Regions from separate parts of the Rhizobium sp. 25PS6 genome, predicted to be linked through region 1. Evidence: predicted binding sites of a transcription regulator. Region 1 holds the regulator's gene; each other region holds the start of a gene.

Region 1 (4,389 bases):
GCCCGGCTGCGCCACGGAATGGGTCGCATCGAAGATAACGGGTGCACCCATCGCCGCCATGATCGGTAGCGAACGCATGTCGGAGACCAGCGTATTGTAACCGAATGAGGCGCCGCGCTCGCACAGCAGCACGTTCGGATTGCCGCTGGCATTGAGCTTCTTCAGAACGTTCTTCATATCCCAGGGGGCGAGGAACTGGCCTTTCTTGACATTGACGACGCGGCCGGTCTTGGCGGCGGCGATGAGAAGGTCGGTCTGGCGGCAGAGGAAGGCCGGGATCTGAAGGACATCGACCACCCTTGCCACCTCCGCGCATTGCTCGGCAGTATGAACGTCGGTCAGGACGGGAAAGCCGAATTCCTTCTTGAGGTCGGCAAAGACTTCCATGCCCTTTTCGATCCCGATACCGCGTTCGGCCGAGAGCGAGGTGCGGTTCGCCTTGTCGAAGGAGCTCTTGTAGACGAGGCCGATGCCTAGCTTTCCGCAAAGCTCTTTCAGCGTGCCGGCAACCATGAAGGCGTGGTCGCGGCTCTCCATCTGGCAGGGACCGGCAATCAGCGATAGACGGCCGGTATTGGAAAAGGTGACCTGGCCTTGGCCTTCGCCGATCCTGACTTCGGAATTCGTATCAGTGCTCATCGTGTTTCCTCGAAGGCGAAGAGCGTGCCCTGCCCGGGCGCGGGCTTCACCAGAATGCGATTGTTCTTGCGCGTGTATGTCACCCCGTTAGCAGCCAAATGCGCTTCTGTCACGGCAAGATCGGCGACAGCAAAGAGGATTGCCCGGCCGCGCAGGCCGCGATCTGCGGATGAGACGGCGACGTCGAAATATGCCTCCAGCCCTTCCGGCGTCATCAGGCTGATTTTCGCATTCGATGCCGCAATATCGACGCCGAAACCGGTTTTCTCGACTGCCGATTGCGCCACGGCAAGGCTGACGAAAGCAGCGAAGGCGGCCGGCTCTGGCGTGCAAAGCGCGATCTCAACTATGCCGGTGACGCCATTGGCATGCGTCTCCAGCGCCGCGCGGTCGGCCGGTAGCGGATTGACGCGCTCGACGGTGAAAAACAGGAGATCAGGCGCGCGCAGGTCGCCGGCGAAAGCCAGCTTAAAGCCGGCAATCGTCTCGGAACCGTCCGGCATCGTCATCGGCCGGGTGAACTGCAGCATCTCGCCAGCGCTCGATCCGCTGCCGACGAAATCCTGATGATCGATGCCGGCATCCTTGCTGCCGAAAGCCAGCCCCGAGAGCCCCTCCTCGCCACAGCGGAAACGGAAGGCCTGGTTGCGGGCAGTGAAGACATTACCTTGGCGCGCAGATGCGTTGCTCTCCTCGACGTTCGCAATCCCGAGCGGCTCCAGATAGGTCTTGTCGGCAAAAAAGACGCAGGCATTCTCCGTTCCGAAGGGATGGCACGCATCGGCGGCAACGGTGAAGCCGAGCTTGCCGAGCCTCTCGCGCGCCAGATCGATGTTGACGACCGGCAGCACGACATGATCCAGCGGGTGCGGTTTGGCGGAATGCGCGTTCATGATATCCCTCCTGGAAACGGCAAGAGATGTGCGATGGCGCGTCCCTCAATGCAAGACTTCTGTGCCAATCCGGCGAATGAAAATAAAAATCTCAACGAGTTGGCGCCAAGTTTTACGGAAATTTAGCTACTTGCGGAACACATATGGAACATATAGTGTCTGTTCTGGATTTGTTTCAATCACGAGGTCACAACGTCGATGCTCACGCGCAAACAACAGGAGCTTCTCCTTTTCATTCATGAGCGCATGAAGGAATCCGGCGTTCCGCCATCTTTCGACGAAATGAAGGATGCCCTGGACCTCGCCTCCAAGTCCGGGATTCATCGCTTGATTACTGCGCTTGAGGAGCGAGGCTTCATTCGCCGCCTACCGAACCGCGCCCGCGCGATCGAGGTCATCAAGCTTCCGGAGGCCTACAGCCCCAGCATTCAGCCCCGGCGCGGCTTTTCGCCGAGCGTCATCGAGGGTAGCCTTGGCAAACTGCAGCCGGTCGCCACTCCTGCTCCCGCAAAACCCGTCGCCGACAACGGCAACTCGGTCTCGGTGCCGGTCATGGGCCGAATCGCTGCCGGTGTGCCGATCTCGGCGATCCAGAACAACACCCATGACATCGTCGTTCCGGCCGACATGCTCGGTTCCGGTGAACATTATGCGCTGGAGGTCAAGGGCGATTCGATGATCGACGCCGGCATCTTCGATGGCGACACCGTGATCATCCGCAACGGCAGCACCGCAAGTCCCGGCGACATCGTCGTTGCTCTGGTCGACGACGAAGAAGCGACACTCAAGCGCTTCCGCCGCAAGGGCGCCTCGATCGCGCTGGAAGCTGCCAACCCGGCTTACGAGACCCGGATTTTCGGGCCGGACCGCGTCAAGGTTCAGGGCAAGCTCGTCGGTCTCATTCGCCGCTATCACTGACATTGGCCAGGCCGGATTCGGTAAAACTGTTGCTGCGCCAGTCATAGGCGCGATGGCGCATCCATGGCCGCGACAATGAATCGAAGGCGGTTGCCACCTCCGGGCCGGCGTCCGTGAAGCGCAACTCGACGGATCCGGTCCTGCGCAGCGTCTCGCCGGTGAAGAGCGTTGCACCTGAGCGGCAGTTGTTGAAGCGAAGGCGCACGGACGTCACGACGATATCGGCCGCGTCGCATGCCGGGCCGAGATAGGCGGCATTGTCGATGACGGTTACCACCTGACCATTGCCAAGCCTTGATGTGCACCAGGCCTTCTTGACGCAGGAAAAGCGGTTTGCGTCACCGGCCGCTGCGGCCGTCCGCATCGCGGTCCTTGCTTCGTTCTGCTGATCGCGGGAAAGCCTGACGCGGCGGTCTTCTCCCTCAGGCGGGATAGCAGGACCATCCAGCATCTTCGGCGGATTATGCCCCGGCAGGACCAGCGCTCTCTGCCACTGGTCGAAGATGAAGTCCGGCGGTCTTTCACGGTTGGAAGCCATTGCCGCCGCCGCGACGACCGCGACGAGACTGCCATCCTCCGAAATCACCAGATCCGGCGGACGGGGACCCGGCAGAAGCAGCAGGATGAGCGTTGCGACCGCGATAATCGATGTGCCGACATGGCGCAACCGGGTGCGGAGCAGCGTCAGCAGCAGAAAGCCTGCCACGGCGACGGCGAAATACCAGGCGGGCAAGCGGCCCACGTCGATATTGCCACCCCAGCCGGACACCGTCTTTGCAACCGCGATCACCAAATCGAGGCCGAATCCGACGATCTTCCAAGCCCAAACATCCAGACCGAAAGGCATGAGCAGCATCGCCAGCAGACCTGCCGGCATGATGATGAAGGAGATGATCGGCATTGTCGCGAGGTTTGCCGGCAGGCCGTAGGCGGTCAGGCGATGAAAATGCTCGATCGAAAACAGCGCGGTTGAAAAACCGCCGATCAGCGAGGTCAGGAAGACGCCGCCGAAGAAACCGGCAACCGTAACGAACGGCCTGATGATCGGCAGCTTCAGGAAGGCGTTTTCTCGGACGCGCCGGTCCTTCCACAGCTGATAGCCCGAGACCAGCGCCAATGTCGCGGCAAAGGACATCTGGAAGCTCGGTCCCAAGACCTCGGACGGCGAAATGGCAATGATGACGAGAGCGGAGAGCGCGACATTGCGCAGGCTGATCGACGGCCGGTCGAAGAAGACCGCAATCAACATGATGGCCATCATGATGAAGGCGCGTTCGGCAGAGACCGCAAAGCCGGAGATCAGGAAATAGGCGGTGACGGCGATGAGCGCGCCGGCGGCAGCGATCTTCTTCGTCGGGTAGGCCTCAGCGATGCCGGGGAAGAGGCTGAGCAGCATCCGGAAGCCGACGAAGAAGATGCCGGCCGACAGCGCCATGTTGAGACCGGAGATGGCGATGATATGAGCCAGACCGGACTGGCGCAGCGCCTCCGTCGTCGCATCCGAAATGGCGCGCCGCTCGTCCGTCACCAGAGCAGCGGCAAAAGCACCGGTGTCGCCGGGCAGGATCGACCTTATGCGGTCGCCGATGCCGCTGCGCAGCCGGTAGAGACCTTCGAGCAGCGCTTCCGCTGTCGATCTTGCAGCCTGGGGACCTGCCTGCGCATCGACCTTCGTCGGTGCACCGTAGAAGAAACCGTTGGCGCCGATGCCGTCGAAATAGGCACTGAAGGAGAAGTCGTTGAGCTCGGGAAGCGCTGGGCCCGCCGGCGGCGTCAGCCGCGCCCTGCCGGTGATGATATCGCCGATCTCGAAGGCCGCGTCCGCGCCGCGGGCGATCGCGGTGATACGTTCCGGCGGCCGCTTCACCTGTGGCGCCTCGGTGCCGGTGACGGCAAGAATGTAGCGCCACCGCCCGCGACCGTCGCCTTCGCGCCGCTC
Region 2 (4,389 bases), on a different contig from region 1:
GGTGACTTCGTCGCGTTCGGCGCTGTCGAGCGCTCGCTCGATATAGATTTCCATCTCTTCGCGCGCGATCTCGTCGGCCTCGGGCACGGGGTTGGCGACGAGCATGCCGCCGTCGACGCCGAGCTGTTCGCGCACCGTCTGGAAATTGGCGATTGCCGCCGGGCTGTTCAGCGACAGCGGGCTGCGGATGCCCGAGGAGCGCGACCAGAAGGCGGGGAATTCCTCGCTCTCATAGGTGACGACAGGCACGCCGCGGGTTTCCAGCACTTCCAGCGTCTTTGGAATGTCGAGGATTGCCTTGGCGCCGGCGCAGACGACGATGACGCCGGTGCGCGCCAGTTCTTCGAGATCGGCTGATATATCGAAGCTTTCTTCGGCGCCACGATGCACGCCGCCGATGCCGCCTGTGGCAAAGACACGGATGCCGGCGCGCGCCGCCGCGATCATCGTCGCCGCAACCGTGGTGGCGCCGGTGCGGCGCTCGGCGATGGCGAAGGCGAGATCGGCGCGCGACACCTTCATGACTTCAGTGGCCTTGGCCAACTGCTCCAGTTCCGCAGCTTCAAGGCCGATATGCAGCGTGCCGTGAATGACGGCGATCGTGGCCGGCACCGCACCCTGTTCGCGAATGATCGCCTCGACGCTGCGGGCCATCTCGATATTGCCGGGATAGGGCATGCCGTGGGTGATGATCGTCGATTCCAGTGCCACCAGCGGCGCGCCGCGCTGCTTGGCGCTGGCGACTTCCTTCGAATAGGCGATCGGCAGAAGAGGGGAGATGGGCTTGGTCATGGTCTTGTCCTGTGATCGACAGAGCATGATGCCGAAGTGCGAGCGGTTTTCGGACGACATCATGCTCAAACTATTTAATTAGCCGCTTCAATGCAGAATTCTGACCTTGGGAACAAGGGCAAGTGCTTCATTCAGCAGATCCGGCGTCAGATTTTCGTTGACGGCATGCCGCGACTGGACGGTCAGCGTGGCGGCTGCGGTGCCGTGACGAACGGCTTCTTCGAGCGGCAGGCCTGACATCAATGCGGCGAGCGTGCCGGCCGCAAGTGAATCGCCGGCACCCGTAACATCGGCGACGGTGTCGGCAATCGGCGGCTGCAGCGTCACGGCGCGGCCGTCGCAAAGCGCAACGAGCTCACGCCGGCCGCGGGTGACGACGGCGTTCCTGATGCCGATCTCGTTCAGCAAAGGTGGCCAGCCTGCAGCCTCTTCCGGCCGCTCGCCGGCAAGGGCGGCGGCTTCAGCCTCGTTCAGGAACAGGTAGTCGATATCCCCAATGCAGGGTTTCAGCCTGACGACCTTCGCCGGCGAGATGGCGATTGCCGCAACGGGCTTGGCGAGGGAATGCGCCTTTGCGACGATCGCCGCGATCGTCTCTTCCGGCAGGTTGGCGTCGAAGAGGATGAAATCATGCGCGGCGAAGGCCTCCCGCACCCAGCGGATGGAGAGACGTCGCGGCACGAAGAAGCGGTAAAGATCCATGTCGGCAAGGGCGATCACCAGATTGCCGTCCTTCTCGATGATCGCCGTGTAGCTCGGCGTCTTGCGGTCGAGGAAGACGAAGGGCCGGTCGTCGATGCCGGCGAAATCGGCAGCTTCTCCGACCGTCTCGCCCATCGGATCGCCACCGCGCGGCGAGATCATCGTCACCTGAAAACCGAGCCTTGCCAGGTTGCGCGCTGCATTGAAGCCGCCGCCGCCCGGCTCCTCGAACCATGTGCCGGGATTGCTGGCGCCAAGCGCCGTCTCGCCGGAGATGCGGCCGCGCCGGTCGATATGGGCGCCGCCGAGAACAAGAATCTTTTTCTTCATCCGATCCGCTCTCCCGATGCCCGAAGGACGAATCGATACAGCGCGCGCTGACGCGGCCGAGTCGGCATTTCTGGCCTAAGCCGTTGCTTTTTATCGATAAAACAAATGCAGAACACGTGTCGTTTTACCTTTTTCTTTCAACTGTTTGATCGCCTATTGCGAGAATGGAACAAATGGAGTACAAACTCGACATTGCTAGAGCGGCTTCAATAACCTAAAGGTGGATCGGATGTCTCAGAATTCATTGCGGCTGGTAGAGGACAAATCGGTGGACAAAAGCAAGGCGCTTGAAGCGGCACTCTCACAGATAGAGCGGTCGTTCGGCAAGGGCTCGATCATGAAACTCGGCTCCAACGAGAATGTTGTCGAGATCGAGACGATCTCGACCGGCTCGCTTGGTCTCGATATTGCACTCGGCGTCGGTGGCCTGCCGAGGGGCCGAATCATCGAGATCTACGGGCCGGAAAGCTCCGGTAAGACGACGCTTGCACTGCAGACGATTGCCGAAGCGCAGAAGAAGGGTGGCATCTGCGCCTTCGTCGATGCCGAACATGCGCTCGATCCCGTCTATGCCCGCAAGCTTGGCGTCGACTTGCAGAACCTTCTGATCTCGCAGCCCGATACCGGCGAGCAGGCGCTCGAAATCACCGATACGCTGGTGCGCTCCGGCGCCGTCGACGTTCTCGTTGTCGACTCGGTCGCTGCCCTGACGCCGCGTGCCGAAATCGAAGGCGAGATGGGCGACAGCCTTCCCGGCCTGCAGGCGCGACTGATGAGCCAAGCGCTGCGCAAGCTTACCGCTTCGATCTCGAAGTCGAACACCATGGTGATCTTCATCAACCAGATCCGCATGAAGATCGGCGTCATGTTCGGCTCGCCGGAAACGACGACGGGCGGCAATGCGCTGAAATTCTACGCCTCCGTGCGCCTCGACATTCGCCGCATCGGCGCGGTCAAGGAGCGCGAAGAGGTGATCGGCAACCAGACCCGCGTCAAGGTCGTCAAGAACAAGATGGCGCCGCCCTTCAAGCAGGTCGAGTTCGACATCATGTATGGCGAGGGTGTTTCCAAGACCGGCGAACTGGTCGATCTCGGCGTCAAGGCCGGCATCGTCGAGAAGTCGGGCGCATGGTTCTCCTATAACAGCCAGCGTCTCGGCCAGGGCCGTGAAAACGCCAAGACCTTCCTGCGCGACAATCCGGATCTCGCCCGCGAGATCGAACTGTCGCTGCGCCAGAATGCCGGCCTGATCGCCGACCGCTTCCTGCAGAATGGCGGACCGGATCCCGATGATGGCGACTCCGCCGCGGAAATGTGATTTTCACGCTCGGTTCTTTTGAACATCAAAGCCGGCCGCATTCCTTGATCAGAATGCGGTCGGTTTTGTTTGTCTGCTGGACAGTGGCGGGGGTGAACGTTAAAAGCCGATGAATTTAAATTTACCTGCCTCCGGCAGCATTGAAGGGCATAGCATGAGCGGTGTGAACGATATCCGGTCGACCTTCCTCGACTATTTCAAGAAGAACGGCCATGAGATCGTTCCGTCGAGCCCGCTCGTGCCGCGCAACGACCCGACGCTGATGTTCACCAATGCCGGCATGGTGCAGTTCAAGAACGTCTTCACCGGCCTCGAAAAGCGTCCCTATTCGACGGCGACGTCTTCGCAGAAATGCGTGCGAGCCGGCGGCAAGCACAATGACCTGGACAATGTCGGTTATACTGCACGCCACCTGACCTTCTTCGAGATGCTCGGCAACTTCTCCTTCGGCAACTATTTCAAGGAGAATGCGATCGAGCTTGCCTGGAAGCTCGTCACCGAGGGCTTCGACCTTCCGAAGAACCGCCTGCTGGTGACTGTCTATTCCGAGGACGAGGAAGCTGCGACGCTCTGGAAGAAGATCGCCGGCTTTTCCGACGACAAGATCATCCGCATCCCGACCTCTGACAATTTCTGGCAGATGGGCGATACCGGCCCCTGCGGCCCGTGCTCGGAAATCTTCATCGACCAGGGTGAGAATGTTTGGGGCGGCCCTCCGGGCTCGCCGGAGGAAGATGGCGACCGGTTCCTGGAATTCTGGAATCTCGTCTTCATGCAGTTCGAACAGACCGAGCCTGGCGTTCGCAACCCGCTGCCCCGCCCGTCGATCGATACCGGTATGGGGCTGGAGCGCATGGCCTGCATTCTGCAGGGCGTTCAGAGCGTGTTCGACACCGATCTCTTCCGCACGCTGATCGGCACCATCGAGGACACGATGGGCGTCAAGGCGGAAGGCAGCGCCAGCCACCGCGTCATCGCCGATCATTTGCGCTCCTCGGCCTTCCTGATCGCCGACGGCGTACTTCCGTCGAATGAGGGTCGCGGTTATGTGCTGCGCCGAATCATGCGCCGCGCCATGCGCCATGCACAGCTGCTCGGCGCCAAGGAACCGCTGGTCTACAAGCTGCTGCCGACGCTGGTGCAGCAGATGGGCCGCGCCTATCCGGAACTGGTGCGCGCCGAGGCGCTGATCTCGGAAACGCTGAAGCTGGAGGAAAACCGTTTCCGCAAGACGCTGGAACGCGGCC
Region 3 (4,389 bases), on a different contig from region 1:
AGGTTATCGCAACGGGCCACGAGCTCGCTCGGATCAACCGGGCGGACGATATAGTCATTGATACCGAGATCGAGCGCACGGATCACCATGTTGTCGTCGCCTTGCTCGACAATGAGCAGGATCGGTAGGAAGCGTGTGCGCTCCAGCGAACGGAACTGCGAGCAGAGGCGGAGTGGATCGTAGTCGTTGAAATTGGCATTGACTACAACCAAATCGAACAGGTTCTCGGCCGCTTCGAAAAGTGCCGCCTGCGGATCGGAAATCGCCGTCACATCGGCTATGGGCTTTAGTGTCTCAATGATGCGTTCCTGCGAGTTGGCCCGTGCATCCACCACAAGAACGTTCGCTGAACTCGTTGCGTTACGCACAACTTGAGATCTGGTTTGACTTCCGGCTAACCGCAGCAGGCTTTTCACGCGGGAGATCAGTTGGAGATCGTTGACCGGCTTTGTCAGAAAGTCATCCGCACCGGCTTTCAGGCCACGGACGCGGTCTGCGGACTGATCGAGAGCAGTCACCATGATGACCGGAATGTGTGCCGTCTTTTGGTTGGCCTTCAACCGTTCGCACACCTCGAAGCCATCGAGCCCGGGCATCATGATATCGAGCAGAATGAGATCGACCTGATTTCGCTCGCAGATCGCTAGCGCCTCATAGCCGCTGGCGGCAGTCAGCACTTCGAAATATTCGGCGAGAAATCGCGCTTCGAGCAGCTTCAAATTTGCCGGTATATCGTCAACCACCAATATGCGTGCGGTCATTTCCCGGCCCCTCGACGTGTTGTCAATACAACTTATGGGTCCCGTCGGGTGCATTGACAAGAAGGCTATTGCCCTCATTCAAACTTATGGCGAGTATACTTTCGAGCCCGTGCTCTCAAGCGATCCGCAACAACGCATCGCCATCGGTCTCTACCTCTTCCGAAACACGTCATCATCGGGTGTTTCTCATCAAAGCCGTCCATCGTATCGCGTCACAGTCGAGGCGAAACTGCTCGCCGCGCCCTCGGCGACGATCCGCCCATTGCTGCTGGTGAAAATCACGCTAAAGTATTAACTATCGCAAAGTCTCCCCGGAGGAACTGGGAGATGCTACGCTTCGTTTCTGTCGACAATCGTGGAGGAGCGTCAATGGCAACTGAAAGATGGAACAGCCCGGTCAAGGTTGGTTTCGAAGGTGCGGATGCGCGAACGGTCAATGGTCCGTTCGATGCGCTGAAGTGCCTGGCGGATCTCTGGCCGAGTATGCGCGGGCTTCGTTATATCAAGGCCCGCAGCGCCTGCCGGGCAGCGCTCGATGGGCGCAAGAGCGTGGAAGAGGCAAGAGCCGAGTTTCTGGCCGCCGCCGAAGAGGCGAAGCTGAAGCTGCATTAGCAGTTCGAAGAATTTCGACCGATTATCGCCTTCTGGGCGCGGAAGCGTGCCGGAACGGGATAATCCTTTAATTTCGGTTTAACCCTGCAACAAGTGCGTGCCGGGTTTTGGTGCAGAGGGCGTTGCGCCTGATACAGGTGCATCACTAGAAGATGACCAGCCATCATGATGATGGTTAGAGGCTCGTCACCTCTGCGGAAACGCAGGCGAGCCTCGTCCGAGCAGGACCGCCTTTTTTCAGCAATCCGCGCCGCTCTCATTCTCGATCTCGACATAACCGACGCCGATGATCGTGCCGTCCGCCGCGCGGATGAAGGACGGGAGATAGTGCGGTTCTATCGGCTCGCAGGCGACGGTCCCGGTATATTCGCTGAGGGCGATCTGGTCCTTCGGCAAAGCGGAATAATTCGTGCCGGTTTCCAGCGAGGCATGGGCGGAGCCGGCAACGATACCGCAACCCACTATCAAGGTCGTTGCCCAGAGGCGAGGAAGCAACTGCATGAGAGTCTCCAGCGTTTAGGTCCGGCCTTTCAACACGCGAAAGAGCATTTTGGTTCCCTTCATGCATCGCAAAGAGATGAGCGCGAGCCGGCTAGCGTCGCAGCAAGCGAGCACGCACATAGCCCCGGCCGACGACGCCCTCGGCGATCTCGATCGCCCGCTCGACATCGCCCCGCCGGCGCACGAAACCTTCCAGGATGACATAGGAGCCCGATATGCTGACGGTGATTTCGCCGGCTTCGATATCGCCAGACGCATGAAGGGCGCCTTCCACCGAGGCCCGCGTCGCCGCATCGCTGTGGCCCTGCCGGCCGGGCTCGTCATGCCTCGTGAATGCTGGAAAGCCGAGCACCGTGAACGTTTCCTGATGTTGGTTGATGTCTGTTAACGCGACAGCGACGCATTTCGTTGCGCCCCCCGGAAAAGAAGAGCCTGCTCGACAGCGATACCTGCGCGGTGGCATGGCCTACCCTTGGCGAAAGACGCCGCGCTTTCCATATCTGGCGGCAGTCGAAAGAGGGATGACGACGATGAAAGTGCTTCTGCCCGCCTTGTTTGCCGGGGCCTTGTTTGCCGGGGCATTGCTTGCCGGCTGCTCCTCGGCCGATACGCCGGCGCTGGAACCCATTCCCGGCAGCATTACCTATGGCGGCCAGCCGCGAACGAAGCTCACCAAATCGCCGGTCGGCAGCGCCGTCTACAACCAGTTCTACAACGGGACGGGCCAGCGCGTGAAGGAAACCTCTATTCTTCAGCCGGACCGCAGCTTGAAGCTGGTGCGGCGCGAGATCGGTCCGGATTTCCCCGACTGAGATATTGCCAGCGCACCAGATCGCTTGACAGGGACGGCAATCGCGAACATTCAAGGAACATCTAATCCTTCCCCAGTGATTCTGCGGGAGCCCGACCGGACGGCTGGATGTATCTCGAAAAGCTCAATCCGCAGCAGCGCATGGCCGTCGAGCATGGCACGCTCATCGACGGCAGCCATATTGCCGGGCCGCTGCTGGTCATTGCCGGCGCCGGCTCCGGCAAGACGAATACTTTGGCGCATCGCGTCGCCCATCTCATCGTCAAAGGCGCCGATCCCCGCCGCATCCTTTTGATGACCTTCTCGCGCCGGGCAGCCGCCGAGATGGCGCGGCGCGTCGAGCGCATCTGCCGCGATGTGCTTGGTTCGAATGCCGGCGTCATGGCGGACGCGCTTTCCTGGTCCGGCACCTTCCACGGCATCGGCGCGCGGCTGCTGCGCGATTATGCCCAGCAGATCGGCCTCGACCCCGATTTCACCATTCACGACCGCGAAGACAGTGCCGATCTGATGAACCTGATCCGGCACGACCTCGGCTTCTCGAAGACGGAAAGCCGCTTTCCCACAAAGGGCACCTGCCTTGCCATCTATTCCAGGGCGGTGAATTCGGAAACCGCGCTGGACCTCGTGCTGCGCGACGTCTTTCCCTGGTGCGCGACGTGGGAGAAACAGCTGCGCGAACTTTTCGCCTGTTATGTCGAGGCCAAGCAGAGCCAGAACGTGCTCGATTACGACGATCTGCTGCTCTACTGGGCGCAGATGGTCGGCGAAGCGATGATTGCCGAGGATATCGGCAGCCGCTTCGACCATGTGCTGGTCGACGAATATCAGGACACCAACCGGCTGCAGGCCTCGATCCTGCTGGCGCTGAAGCCTCAAGGCCAGGGGCTGACGGTCGTCGGCGACGATGCGCAGTCGATCTATTCCTTCCGTGCCGCGACGGTGCGCAACATCCTCGATTTTCCCGCCGCCTTCAGCCCGGCCGCCAATATCGTCACGCTCGACCGCAACTACCGCTCGACGCAGCCGATCCTCGCGGCCGCCAACGCCGTCATCGATCTCGCCTCGGAGCGCTTCACCAAGAACCTCTGGACCGAGCGGCAATCGTCCGAGCGGCCGCGCCTCGTCACGGTGCGCGACGAGGCCGAGCAGGCGCGGTATATCACCGACATGGTTCTCGACAATCGCGAGGAAGGCCTCACGCTCAAGCAGCAGGCCGTGCTCTTCCGCGCCTCGCATCACAGCGGTTCGCTGGAGGTCGAGCTGACCCGGCGCAACATTCCCTTCGTCAAGTTCGGCGGGCTGAAGTTTCTCGACAGCGCGCATGTGAAGGACATACTGGCCGCCCTTCGCTTCGCGCAGAACCCGCGCGACCGGGTGGCGGGCTTCCGGCTGATGCAGATCCTGCCGGGCGTCGGGCCGTCGACCGCGCAGAAGACGCTCGATCTGATGGCCGAGGATGCAAGCCCGATTTCTGCTCTCGCTGCCATGCCGGCACCGCCGCGCTCCGGCGAGGACTGGACAATGTTCGTTTCGATGCTGCAGGAGCTGAAGACCGGCAAGGCCGGCTGGCCGGCAGAGATCGGCCTGGCACGGCAATGGTATGCGCCGCATCTGGAACGGCTGCACGAGGACGCAGCGACGCGGCAGGCAGACCTGCTGCAGCTCGAGCAGATCGCTAGCGGTTATGCCTCGCGCGAGCGC
Region 4 (4,389 bases), on a different contig from region 1:
ATCTCGGCCTTGATCTTCTTGCCCATGGCGCGGCGCAGAAGGTCGGCTTCGCCCAGCGAATAGCCTGATAGTACCTGGGCGATCTGCATCACCTGTTCCTGGTAGACGATGACCCCTTGCGTTTCCTTGAGCAGGTGGTCGATCATCGGATGGATCGATTCCAGCTCTTCGTCGCCGTGCTTGCGGGCATTGTAGGTCGGGATATTCTCCATCGGACCCGGACGATAGAGTGCCACCAGCGCGATGATGTCCTCGATGCAGTCCGGCTTCATGCCGATCAGCGCCTTGCGCATGCCGGCACTTTCCACCTGGAACACGCCGACCGTCTCGCCGCGCGACAGCATCTCGTAGGTCTTCTTATCGTCGAGAGGAATGGCCGCGAGATCGACCTTGATACCGAGCTTGGCGACGAAATCGACCGCGACCTTCAGCACGGTCAGCGTCTTCAGGCCGAGGAAGTCGAACTTGACGAGGCCCGCCTGCTCCACCCATTTCATGTTGAACTGGGTAACCGGCATATCCGAGCGCGGATCGCGATACATCGGCACCAGTTTGGAAAGCGGCCGGTCGCCGATGACGATGCCGGCGGCATGGGTCGAGGCATGGCGGTAAAGCCCCTCGATCTTCTGGGCGATGTCGAGCAGCCGCGCGACAACGGGTTCTTTCGCCGCCTCTTCCTGCAGCTTCGGCTCCTCCTCGATCGCTTTGGACAGCGGCGTCGGGTTGGCCGGGTTGTTCGGCACGAGTTTGCAGATCTTGTCGACCTGGCCGTAGGGCATCTCAAGCACGCGGCCGACGTCGCGAAGGGCGGCGCGCGCCTGCAGCGAACCGAAGGTGATGATCTGCGCCACCTGCTCGCGGCCATATTTGGCCTGGACGTAACGGATTACCTCTTCGCGGCGATCCTGGCAGAAGTCGATGTCGAAGTCCGGCATCGAGACGCGTTCCGGATTGAGGAAGCGCTCGAAGAGCAGCGAAAAACGCAAGGGATCGACGTCGGTGATCGTCAAGGCATAGGCGACCAGCGAACCGGCACCCGAACCACGGCCGGGACCGACCGGAATGTCATGCTGCTTGGCCCATTTGATGAAGTCGGCAACGATCAGGAAGTAGCCGGGGAAACGCATGCGCTCGATGACGCTGAGCTCGAAATCCAGTCGCTCGCGATAATCCTTTTCCTCATAGCCCGGCGACATGCCGAGCGTCGAAAGCCGCATATCCAGCCCTTCGACCGCCTGGCGGCGCAGCTCGCCCGCCTCGGCGCGTTCGGCCTCCTCGGCATCGTCGGTCGCACCCGTGAAGCGCGGCAGGATCGGTTTTCGCGTCTTCAGCACGAAGGAGCAGCGCCTGGCGATCTCGATCGTATTTTCCAGCGCTTCCGGCAGGTCGGCGAAGAGCTTGACCATCTCGGCCCGGCTCTTCAGATAGTGATCCGGCGTCAGGCGAAAGCGGCTGTCATCGGAGACGATGGCGTTGTGCGCGACCGCCATCAGCGCATCATGAGCGTCGTAATCGTCGCGAGTCGGAAAGAAAGCCTCGTTGGTCGCAACCAGCGGCAGGTCGTGGGCATAGGCGAGCCCGATGATCTTCTGCTCGTGCCGCTTGTCGTAGGTGCCGTGCCGCTGCAGTTCGACATAGAGCCTGTCGCCGAAGAGGCGCTTCAGCGTGAGCAGCCGGGCTTCCGCCTGAGCGGGATGGCCTTCCTTGATCGCCACGTCAACCGGCCCGGTCAAGGCGCCGCTCAATGCGATCAGTCCTTCCGTGCCTGCCTCCTCCAGCCAGGAGGCGCTGATATGAACAGCCTGGTTGCTCTCGCCGCCGAGATAGGCCCGGCTGACGAGATCGACCAGCCGTTCGTAACCGGCATCCGTCGCGGCAAGAAGAACAATCGACGGCAGCTTGACCAGAGCCTGCTGACCGCCGCGCTTTTCCGTTTCCAACCCGTCTCCCATATCGATCGAGACCTGGCAGCCGATGATCGGCTGCAGGCCGTCTTCCATCGCCTTCTGGGAGAATTCGAGGGCGACGAACAGATTGTTGGTGTCGGTAATCGCAATCGCCGGCTGGCTGTCGCCGGTCGCCTTGTAGAGGATCTTCTTCAGCGGCAGTGCGCCCTCGAGAAGCGAATAGGCGGAATGGACCCTCAGGTGGATGAAACTCGGCGTGCCGCCGGTCGCCTCGCCCGTTGAACCCTTTGCCGTATCCGCCATGACATGCCTTCCCAATCACCCGAATGAATCGGACGCATTGTCGGCATAGAGGGCGATGATGTCCAGAAGAAGTCCCGCGTCCGGACCGCATGATTGCCATACGGTCCCCTGAAAACTTTAGAGCGCCATGACGATGAGCGAGAAGCTGGCAACGAACATTGCGATGGAGGTGAATGCTGCGATATCACGGATCATGTCAGTCATCGGGCTCTCCTTTACTCGTTATGTTTTCAATTTGTTCCATGTATGTTCTGTTGTCAACAGGAATCTTTTCCTTCTTTCTTGTGTTTGAAAATCCCAGGAAATAGGTGACGAATTGGCTAGGGGCCGGCGCTCGATGTGATCGGCAGCAGCCTTGCCCTTTCCCGATCCGCCGCAGATCGGGCATGGTGCTCAGGCGGCAGACCTCTTCAGGGCGACTCTTTATTTCTGGCATATGTTCCCTTTTTGTTCTTTACATGCCGCGGCACATTTGCCAGCATCTAGCTGAGAGGAGAATGGCATGTTGGATATTGCGATATTGAACGAATTCGTCGTAGAGGCGAAGGCTGCGACCTATGTCGGCGGCGGCGTAGCGCGCTTGCCCTGCCGGCCGGGTGCCCACGATATCGGTTACGAACGCGGCGACTGGCGCTATCTCGACAGCTATTTCGGCGGGACCGATTTCGCCGGACAGGAAGTGGTGTGGCTTGCCGACGAGCCGGTCTGGGCGATGAATTATTTCGGCTGCGTCATTGCGCCTGAACTCATCGACGGCACAGCAGCCGGAGCAGTGATCAAGGCTGCACTTTCGGCGATGTATCACGAGGGCCGGTTTCTTGACGGGATGGAATTCGACCATCCGTTCGGCCGCTATATCGACAGCAGCGAAGGCGGCTGCGAGCGGTTCATCGGCCACGAATGCATCATGGTCGATGGCCAGAAGGCCTATATGCTCGACTATCGCGGCGGATTGATCATCCCTTGATCTGATCTGGGCCTCAGAAATCGACGATCTTGCCGTCCGAAATCGTTACGCGCCGATCCATGCGGCGGGCGAGTTCGTGATTGTGGGTGGCAATGAGGGCAGCAAGGCCGGACTGGCGCACCAGCGCTTCCAGCGCGTCGAAGACGTAGCTTGCCGTTTCGGGGTCGAGATTGCCGGTCGGCTCGTCGGCAAGAAGCAGGGTCGGCGCATTGGCGACGGCGCGGGCAATTGCAACGCGCTGCTGCTCGCCGCCGGAAAGCTCGCCCGGGCGATGCGAGCCACGATGGCCGATGCGCATATAATCGAGCAGCTGGCCGGCCCGCTCTCCGGCTTCCTTCCAGGAAAGCCCGGCGATCAGTTGCGGCATCATGATATTTTCGAGCGCAGAGAATTCCGGCAGCAGATGGTGGAACTGATAGACGAAGCCGATTTCGCTGCGGCGGATGGCGGTGCGTTTCTCGTCGCTCAGGCCATCACAGGCATGGCCGTTGATGTTGACCTCACCACCGTCCGGATGCTCCAGCAGACCGGCGACATGCAGCAGTGTCGACTTGCCGGTGCCGGAAGGGGCGACGAGAGCGACAATCTCCCCCTTCGATATCGAAAAATCTACGCCCTTCAGGATTGAGAGCAGCGTACCGCCCTGCCCGTAATGGCGCTCGACGCCGGTAAGCTGGAGAACGACGTTGCGTTTCATGAAGGCGGCATTCCTTATTCGTAGCGCAGGGCCTGCACCGGATCGAGCCTGGAGGCACGCCAGGCCGGGAAGATGGTCGCGATGAAGGAGAGCGTCAGCGCCATGACGACGATCGAGATCGTTTCGCTCAGATCCATCTCGGCCGGCAGCTGGCTCAGGAAATAGACCTGCGGATTGAAGAGTACGGTGCCTGAAATCCAGGAGAAGAACTGGCGGACGGATTCGATGTTGACGCAGACGAGAACGCCGAGCAGCACACCGGCAATAGTGCCGACGATGCCGATCGCCGCCCCGGTCATGAAGAAGATGCGCATGATCGCGCCGGCGCTGGCGCCCATGGTGCGCAGGATGGCGATATCGCTGCCCTTGTCCTTCACCAGCATGATGAGGCCGGAGATGATGTTCAGCGCGGCGACGAGCACGATCAGGGTCAGGATCATGAACATGACGTTGCGCTCGACCTGCAGCGCCGAGAAGAAGGTCTGATTGCGTTGGCGCCAGTCGGTGATGGCGAT

What was found. Region 1 encodes LexA, which represses DNA repair genes until DNA is damaged. Its sites were predicted from a motif close to TGTTCNNNNTGTGTTCNG; they were not measured.
Region 2: recA (recombinase RecA) is a predicted target of LexA. The motif match lies at 1,922-1,939, and genes of this name have one in related genera.
Region 3: RWK44_RS10765 (ATP-dependent helicase) is a predicted target of LexA. The motif match lies at 2,729-2,746, and genes of this name have one in related genera.
Region 4: RWK44_RS19725 (DUF5680 domain-containing protein) is a predicted target of LexA. The motif match lies at 2,648-2,665, and genes of this name have one in related genera.

Annotation. Positions count from the first base shown of each region.
Region 1 is NZ_JAWDIV010000003.1:199,121-203,509, reverse strand. Features, by position in the region: gene kdsA (3-deoxy-8-phosphooctulonate synthase) at 1-639, opposite strand, end outside; gene RWK44_RS05670 (VOC family protein) at 636-1,532, opposite strand; gene lexA (transcriptional repressor LexA) at 1,731-2,450, shown strand; gene RWK44_RS05660 (ComEC/Rec2 family competence protein) at 2,431-4,389, opposite strand, start outside.
Region 2 is NZ_JAWDIV010000004.1:4,190-8,578, reverse strand. Features, by position in the region: gene RWK44_RS06695 (pseudouridine-5'-phosphate glycosidase) at 1-792, opposite strand, end outside; gene RWK44_RS06690 (carbohydrate kinase family protein) at 880-1,824, opposite strand; gene recA (recombinase RecA) at 2,054-3,142, shown strand; gene alaS (alanine--tRNA ligase) at 3,297-4,389, shown strand, end outside.
Region 3 is NZ_JAWDIV010000006.1:108,832-113,220, reverse strand. Features, by position in the region: partial or broken gene RWK44_RS10790 (response regulator) at 12-761, opposite strand; gene RWK44_RS10785 (DUF982 domain-containing protein) at 1,131-1,373, shown strand; gene RWK44_RS10780 (hypothetical protein) at 1,611-1,874, opposite strand; gene RWK44_RS10775 (BON domain-containing protein) at 1,966-2,226, opposite strand; gene RWK44_RS10770 (hypothetical protein) at 2,405-2,686, shown strand; gene RWK44_RS10765 (ATP-dependent helicase) at 2,794-4,389, shown strand, end outside.
Region 4 is NZ_JAWDIV010000013.1:96,414-100,802, forward strand. Features, by position in the region: gene dnaE (DNA polymerase III subunit alpha) at 1-2,210, opposite strand, end outside; gene RWK44_RS19725 (DUF5680 domain-containing protein) at 2,713-3,177, shown strand; gene RWK44_RS19730 (ABC transporter ATP-binding protein) at 3,191-3,874, opposite strand; gene RWK44_RS19735 (lipoprotein-releasing ABC transporter permease subunit) at 3,889-4,389, opposite strand, start outside.